One region of the Alteromonas sp. ABH4_452 genome, then DNA from elsewhere that is predicted to be linked to it. Evidence: predicted binding sites of a transcription regulator. Region 1 holds the regulator's gene; the other holds the start of a gene.

The links. Region 1 encodes FliA, which starts transcription of late flagellar genes. Its sites were predicted from a motif close to CTAAAGNTNNNNNNNNNNNNGCCGATA; they were not measured.
Region 2: a site for FliA is predicted at 1,702-1,728, ahead of ACYX4N_RS18195 (DUF3530 family protein). Genes of this name have one in related genera too.

What each region holds. Positions count from the first base shown of each region.
Region 1 covers NZ_CM149973.1:3,749,552-3,753,810, reverse strand. The annotation lists gene flhF (flagellar biosynthesis protein FlhF) at 1-1,366, shown strand, start outside; gene ACYX4N_RS16135 (MinD/ParA family protein) at 1,372-2,238, shown strand; gene ACYX4N_RS16130 (RNA polymerase sigma factor FliA) at 2,235-2,966, shown strand; gene cheY (chemotaxis response regulator CheY) at 3,003-3,386, shown strand; gene ACYX4N_RS16120 (protein phosphatase CheZ) at 3,421-4,176, shown strand; gene ACYX4N_RS16115 (chemotaxis protein CheA) at 4,189-4,259, shown strand, end outside.
Region 2 covers NZ_CM149973.1:4,247,237-4,251,495, reverse strand. The annotation lists gene ACYX4N_RS18205 (AmpG family muropeptide MFS transporter) at 1-161, opposite strand, end outside; gene ACYX4N_RS18200 (hypothetical protein) at 261-584, opposite strand; gene ACYX4N_RS18195 (DUF3530 family protein) at 728-1,615, opposite strand; gene rluA (bifunctional tRNA pseudouridine(32) synthase/23S rRNA pseudouridine(746) synthase RluA) at 1,761-2,477, opposite strand; gene rapA (RNA polymerase-associated protein RapA) at 2,528-4,259, opposite strand, start outside.

The sequences.
Region 1 (4,259 bases):
AAGCCAAGTTAAAGCTGAGTTGGGCAGTGATGCAGTGATCATGTCAAATCGCAAAGTCGCTGACGGTATCGAGCTTGTAGCAGCCTACGACAAAGAGCCTGAAGCTAAGCTTTTCACGCCTAAGGCGACACCACAGACCGCTGCTAAAACGCCTGGCCAAAAGGCTGTGCCTAGCTTAAGTGAAATTATTGGCGACGATGGCCCTGATAGCTTAAAAGCCTTGCTGGAAAAGCAGCATGGTGGAAACCCAGTTGCAGGCAGTTCTGCACAACCAGCACAGCCAATGTCAGCGAACGCTAAGCACGCCAACGAAATTGCATCTCACTTAGATTTTTCAGAAGCGTTTATCGACGACCTTGAAACACAATCACCAGCACAAGATGCTATCGAGCAACAGACTTTTCCTGAGCATCAAGCGTCAAGTATGGGTGAAACTCCTGTATCCCAGTCTGCTGAACTAGCTCAAATCAAAGAAGAGTTAGCTTCACTTCGCGACGTATTGCAGTATCAAGTTGCAGACCTAATGGAAGCGAAGAACAAGCGTCAAAAACCTGTTCATCAATACTTGGTCACGCGATTAACCGATATGGGTTTGAGTAGTGCACTAGCAACTCAGCTGATTAGCTATACACCGGCTCATTACAACGAACGTGACGCGTGGGTATATCTTCTTAACCTATTGGCTAATCGCATAAATGTTACCGGAAACGATATACTAAGCTCACAAGGTGCCGTTGCATTAGTCGGGCCTACTGGTACAGGTAAAACAACCACTGTTGCAAAGTTGGCCGCCCGCTACGCGCAAAAATACGGTGCAGAATCGGTAGCTATGATAACTATTGATACGTATAGAATTGCAGCCTATGAGCAACTAGCGACATACGGAAAAATTATTGGCTGTACTGTGCGAAAAGCGCAAACTAGTGAAGAACTAGCAGATTTATTGTTCCAACTTCGTCATAAGCGACTAGTATTGATTGATACAGCAGGTTTTAGTCAGCGTGATAGTCGATTAATTAAGCAAATTAAGCAGTTCGACAATGGCCAAATGCCAAAAGTTAAAAAATATTTGGTAGCGCAAGCCAATACGCAATATCCGGCTTTGCAGAGAATCATTCAAGCGTATGACGATATTGAACTAAGTGGCTGTATTTTCACAAAGTTAGATGAGTGCTACTCTTTAGGAGAGGTACTTAGTGCAGCGGTTGAATACCAACTACCGGTTAGTTATGTCACCGATGGTCAAAAAGTGCCTGAAGACATTAAGATTGCAGAAGCGAAATCTTTAGTTTCCGCTGCTGCAAAGCTTTATAAAAAGTACGGTTTGAATCATACTAGTAGTAACAACGCAATTAAAACAGCATAAGCAGTATGATTGACGATCAAGCGAGTAGCTTAAGAAAAATGAAGCAATCACGGTTAATCAAAGTAATCGCCGTCACCGGTGGTAAAGGTGGCGTCGGTAAAACAAACATTACGCTTAACACTGCTATCGCCATGGCGAAGCAGGGCAAGCGTGTAATGGTTCTTGACGCGGACCTTGGTCTTGCAAACGTAGATGTGATGCTAGGCCTGCGAGTTGAGAAAAACCTATCTCACGTACTCTCTGGCGAGTGCACGTTGGACGAGGTTTTAGTAACAGGCCCCCACGGTATTAAGATTGCGCCCGCCACATCTGGTACGCAGTCAATGGCGGAACTCTCACCCACACAGCACGCTGGCTTGATAAGAGCGTTTAGCGAGCTGCGTTCTCAAATAGACGTATTAATAGTCGACACCGCTGCTGGCATTTCAGATATGGTATTAAGCTTTTCTAAAGCCTCCCAAGATATCATGGTGGTGGTTTGCGATGAGCCAACATCACTAACTGATGCGTATGCGCTGATAAAAATCCTTAACCGTGAGCACGGTGTTTTTCGCTTTAAAGTTGTGGCCAATATGGTTCGCGATGTGCGAGAAGGTCAGGAATTATTTAGCAAATTAAGCAAAGTGACAGGGCGTTTTCTCGATGTTGCACTAGAATTAGTGGCGACGGTGCCATTTGACGAAAATATTCGCAAAGCTGTGCGTAAGCAAACAGCTATTGTTGATGCTTTTCCAGGCTCTCCTGCAGCCGTAGCGATAACCAAGCTAGCAAACAGGGCGCTTACTTGGCCTATTCCAGCGCAGCCTGGAGGTCACTTAGAATTTTTCATTGAACAATTAGTTGCAGAAAAAGCCGTAGGAAGTCAACGTTGAACAGCAAGGCAGCCGCTTATCAACAGCAAACAGATAAATCGCAGTTAGTCGAAAGACATGCGCCCCTGGTTAAGCGTATTGCGCACCATTTGATGGCGCGCCTGCCTGCGAGTGTACTTGTTGATGACCTTATCCAATCAGGCATGATTGGTTTGTTAGAGGCTGCTCGAAACTTTGATGGGTCAAAAGGCGCAAGCTTTGAAACCTTCGCAGGTATCCGCATTCGCGGTGCCATGCTGGACGAAATACGCAAAGGTGATTGGACGCCACGTTCTGTTCACCGAAATGGTCGCGCGATAACAGAGGCGATATCTCAGGTTGAAGGTGAAACCGGGCGCGACGCACGAGATTCCGATATTGCTGACAAGCTTAATGTGAGCTTGCAGGATTATCACCAGATGCTCAATGAAGTAAATGCCGGGAAGTTGGTCGGCATTGAAGATTTAGGTGTGTCGGAAGATGTGATCACTACCGAGCAAAGTCGAGGCAGTGATGCACCGTTAGAAGATTTAATGCAGGGCGCATTTCAAAAAGCGCTGGCCCATGCAATAACGACATTACCCGAGCGAGAAGCGATTGTTCTTTCACTTTACTATGATGAAGAACTAAACTTAAGAGAAATAGGCGAGGTTCTCGACGTAAGTGAGTCGAGAGTCAGTCAAATTCATAGTCAAGCCATGTTAAAACTCAAATCACGAATGAAATCGTGGCAAGCTGACGAAGAATAGAAATTAAAAACAATTAACCCCTCAGTGGAGGCTATTTTGGACAAAAGCATGAAAATTCTCGTGGTCGATGACTTTTCAACCATGAGACGTATCATCAAAAACCTGCTTAAAGACTTGGGTTTTGCCAACATTCAGGAAGCGGATGACGGAAGCACTGCATTACCTATGTTACAACAAGGCGATTTCGACTTTGTTGTTACTGATTGGAACATGCCTGGTATGCAGGGTATAGATTTGCTCCGCGCGATTAGAGCCGATGACAAACTTAAGCATTTGCCAGTACTTATGGTGACCGCCGAAGCGAAGAAGGAACAGATCGTTGCCGCCGCCCAAGCGGGTGTGAATGGTTACGTCGTTAAACCTTTCACCGCGGCAACGCTTAAAGAAAAATTAGATAAAATATTCGAACGTTTAGGTTGATCCAGACGCTCACCAGATAAATGAGGTTTACTGGATGTCAACGAATGTAAACGTTCCAATATCGTTAGAAGAAGCAAAGCAGCTTGTCACTTTTCTCGAAGAAGGTGACAAGGCTTCAGCTAACGCACTACTTGAAGCCGTCTCAATGAAAGAAAACGTTGAGCTATTCGCTGAAGTAGGCAAGTTAACGCGTCAACTCCACGACGCATTAAACAACTTTCAAATAGACGACCGCATCAAAAATCTAGCTACAGACGATATCCCTGATGCCCAGTCCCGCCTTACCTACGTAATTGAAGAAACCGAAAAAGCTGCTAATACTACTATGGATGCCGTTGAGGCGAGTATGCCCATCGCTGAACTGCTATCGGAGCGGATCGAAAAGGTTATGCCAGAGTGGAAAAAGCTGATGAACCGCCAAATCGAGTTGGGTGAGTTTAAGGTTTTATGTGCAGACTTAGACGAATTGTTGGAAGACGGTTCGAATCAGTCGGCTAAACTTACACAGTTACTTACTGAAGTTTTGATGGCACAAGGTTATCAAGACTTGACTGGACAGGTTATTCGTCGCGTTATCGACTTGGTTAAAGAAGTCGAAGATAGCCTTGTAAACATGCTTACTATGTTTGGCGAACGGGACGGTGCAGAACAATCTAAACCTTCCAGCGTTAAGGCCGATAAGATTGATGGTGTAGAGGCAGAAGGCCCAATCATTGATGCTGACAAACGAGATGACGTCGTTTCAGGTCAAGATGATGTAGATGATCTTCTGTCTAGCTTAGGTTTTTAGGGGAGCGGGTGCATGTCGTTTGATGTTGACGAGGAAATATTACAGGACTTTCTAGTAGAAGCTGGGGAGATACTTGAACAATT
Region 2 (4,259 bases), 500 kb from region 1:
TCCTTTAACCATGCCGATAATACTGAACCAATCATGATCCAAGGGAAGCCACTGGAAACGCCAAAAAGAAAAATGGTTAAGAAGCGTTTGTCATTGAACGTTTTTAATGCAGTTAGCAATACTTCGGCCTTTGGCGTTGACTCAAAAGTGTATTGAGCCATGAACCATTGTGTTTAGCAATAAAACTGTGGGGGCATGATGAACTTTTAAGCGATACGTTTTAACCCAAGGGGGAGTATACCGTTGTAAGTGAGCGGAAATTAGGGGCGGATCCCGACGCAATCCAGAGGGCAGTGCCCTAAACCTTCCAAAAAGTTAACACAGTTTGTTAACTCATCAACAAGAAACTGGTCTTTTGTTAGTTTATCTTCATTCCAGTAATGCACTTGATGAAGCAAATGCCAAAAAACACGCTCTTTTTGCGTATATGGCTGGGTTAATGTGCATTCAATTTGCCCCCATTCTTCCATACTATCCCAAAAGAATAGCTCGATCTCCTCGATAGGAAGCTCTCCCTGCCAAAATGCTCGCAAATAGAAACACAGCTGTTTCGCTTTGTTATCTACAAAATCTTGAACATTCACAAGCCACTCAACCATCGTTGTTTGCTAAAAAATAGTATAGCCCATAACATGACTACCATTGACTTCAACATCCCATTATTCGTATGAATAAAGGTAGGTAACTGTTTTGGATACTGATTTAGCCTAATCCTAAGATAGAGGAATTACCAGCCTAGATGCCTAGTCCAGCCTATGATGCTATTTGCAACTATATGAATATTCGGGGTTTTGTTGATTTCTTTTATACTAAAGGTTAAAGAATTATTTGGCAGGTGGACTTGCCTATAGTGCAATTTCAGTTCGTTTTTTGCACGAACCTTTCTTTTCATTGCGGTGCTTGCTTCCCAGTCATTAAAGTTTATTAAAGACAAGTCAAGAATGGGAAAGCTGGCTTTCGCGATAGTATCAATCACTAAGTTATTTGTTTTTTCTTGTGGCCAGAATGGCGATATAGCGACAAATGAGTCTGGTTGTAAACCAGGCTGCATTTCTACTGCAGACAAGTAGGCCGTTGCAAGCATTCCTTGCGCAATGACCATGCGGTATCCCGTTCTATCTTGCAAATAATTATCTAAAGCACTGAGTTGCAGCGTTAGTGCTGTCGTTGTTGATTCAAAGTCAAGGTACTGAGTCAGTTGATCACTTCTCGGGTGGATGATTGATTCACTACCCATCGATGGGGATGCGCTTTCTGCTTGGGCTTCACTGGTTTGTTCTTCAGTAGTTAGAACCGATGGTGAGCTTGTCGACAAATTAAATGGGCTGATAATTACGTTCCACCCTTTCTCAGCAAGCATACTCGCTAGGCTGTTACCTTCTGCAAGGGTCAAGCTAGATGGAAAGGGTTCAGTGAGTATCACGGCAACACCCAAAGGGAGCGGAGTTCGTGCCTCAATGAAAATAACAGGGGCTTTCTCTTCGCCCACCATTAACGCGTCCACTTCTCCGGGCAAATAGGCATTACTTACATCTGTGAAAAAATCACAATGCGCCGTTACAGGCAGCAGCGATACGATAACTGCAAATGTTATAAGAAGAGCGTGCCTTTTCATAAAAAACGGTTTGCCTTTACCTATTTTTGATTTGCGCGGTTACGGCAGCATCAAATCAATTCATACACCAAGTATTCTAAGAAGGTTATCGGCAGAACCTTATAAAACTGAAATGAAGTCCATAGATAAAATAAAGAACCGCTAACTACTCAATACTTTCAGAAAGGGCTTTGGGTTGGTACTGGCTAAAAGGTATAGGAATGTGAAAATGCTGCCAGTGCCCGAATGTAGGGTGGGAAAAGCTTAAGCTTTCTGCATGTAGCTGCAAGCGAGAGGCCATAGATAACGCTTCTTCATGGGCATAAAGTCTGTCCCCTAAAATAGGGTGGCCTAAAGCAAGCATATGCACGCGCAGTTGGTGAGAGCGACCTGTGATGGGATAAAGGGCAACTAAAGAGTAGGGTAAACCTTTTTCATCATGGGAACGCTCGACAATGTCAAAATGCGTTACAGCTTTTTTGCCGCGCTCGAAGTCTACCATTTGCTTCGGTCTGTTCGGCCAGTCGCAAATAAGGGGTAAATTAACCTCTCCACTGTCTTGTGCTACATGACCATGTACTCGGGCAAAATACCGCTTTTTAGTTTGTCGGAGTTCAAATTGCTTTGATATATGGCGATGACTCTCTTTATTCAGTGCCAGCACTAAGATACCCGATGTCGCCATATCTAGCCGATGAACTACCGTCGCGGTAGGGTATACACAATTAACACGGCTAATGAGCGAGTCTCGGTGCCCTAAGGCCTTTCCTGGCACGCTTAACAGCCCGCTAGGCTTGTGCGCTACCACCACATCCTCATCTTGATACAGGATATCAAGATAAGGCGTCATAGGTGGGTTATAAACAAAACTCGGGTTTGCCATTATGTACTCGTTACTTCAACGTTGTTCTTTTAGTGCTTAACATTTTGCATTTACGGGTTGTTCACCACAATACGTATTGCGTCTAGCTGAACATCAGCTTCCTGAATGACCTTATCGAGCGCATTCATTTGCGTTTCAATAAATTCAATTTCGCTATCGCGCACAGCAGGGTTGCGCTTTTGAAGATCGCGCAAGCGCTGTATTTCATCATTCAATGTGCTATGCATATCGTTAAGGGCATCATGCTGCTTTTGGTTAGCCTCATGATGGGCAAGCTTACGTGCTTTCTCGATTGCAAGTTCAAGCGGCTGTTGCAGTGCTTTTAGAAGTTGAGAAGAAATTTTGCGGCCAATTTTACGCTTAACATCAAAACTTAAGTCAGAAGGATTGCCCTGCGCATCTAAACATACCCGCACAGGCGTTTGTGGCAAGAAACGGCCTAATTGAAGCGCTTTCGGCGCTTGTGCATGCAGCACGAAAAGGGTTTCTATCCAGTAGGCGCCCTTCGGCAAAGATGGCTCGGCAATAAAGCCCATGCTGCTTTTTCCGTGAACCTCGGTGAGTACTACATCAATAGCGGTATGTACTAGCGGGTGGTCCCAACTTAAAAACTGTACGTTTTCAAGCGTGGTGGCAACACGGCGCTTGTAAGTAACCGTCATGCCTTCTGGGTCAAGCCCTGGAAGCTGGCTTACCATGGATTCGGTTGGCATAAGAATAAAGCAGTCATTGCCTTTTTCGTCTTGCTGGACGCCGATAGCGTCAAATACACGGCCCATAAAGCGCGACAAATCTTGTTCGCTATCAAGGGTGATAATGTCTTCAAGCAGTTGCTCTACACGGCCTTCTCCAGAAGCATTAAGCTCAAGAAGTCGATCGCGACCGGCTTCAAGCTGTGCCACCAGCTGGCTATTTAGCGTAACACTCATGTTTACAAGCTCGTCACGGGCATTCATATCATTAGGGTGTAAGCAGGCACCAATAAGCAAAGGTTTAACGTCGTCAAACACACCAGAGCCGGTCGGACAGGTTTTCTCAAAGGCATTAAGCCCTTCGTGATACCAATCTAGTAAAACGTGCTGCGCGGTTTTCGCTAAATACGGCACGTGAATTTGTACGGTTTGGGTTTGGCCAATACGGTCAAGACGGCCAATACGCTGTTCAAGCAGATCTGGCGTAATAGGCAAGTCGAACAGAACCAAATGGTGAGCGAACTGGAAGTTACGGCCTTCACTGCCAATTTCACTACACAGTAGAATTTGTGCGCCGTCTTCTTCGTCAGCAAAGTAATGGGCCGCTTTATCGCGCTCTACGATGCTCATGCCTTCGTGGAATACACTGTGGCGTATGCCGGTTTGCGTGCGAATGACTTCGCCTAGTTCTTGTGCAGTACGAGCGCTGGCGCAAATAAGCAGAATTTTTTCTGGCTTAACGCTTTGCATAAAATCTAGCAACCACTCAACGCGAGGGTCGTGCTTAGTCCAGCTATTAACAACACTTGCCATACGCTCAGGGTATAGTGAATAGGTTAGGTCACCGCCGCTCACTGCCTCTGAATAAACCTCCGGCAACGCCAATTCATATGCACTTAGTTTACGCTCCGGAAAGCCTTCAATATTGGCGCGACGGTTTCTAAACAGCATGCGACCTGTACCGTGACAGTCGATAAGTTGATGCAGCAACGCATGACGATTTTCCGGCGAGTTTAGGTCTCCCGCATGTTCCATTACGTCAGGCGCAAATTCTGCGAGTTTGCTGCGCTGTTTGTCGTTCGGCTCGGCG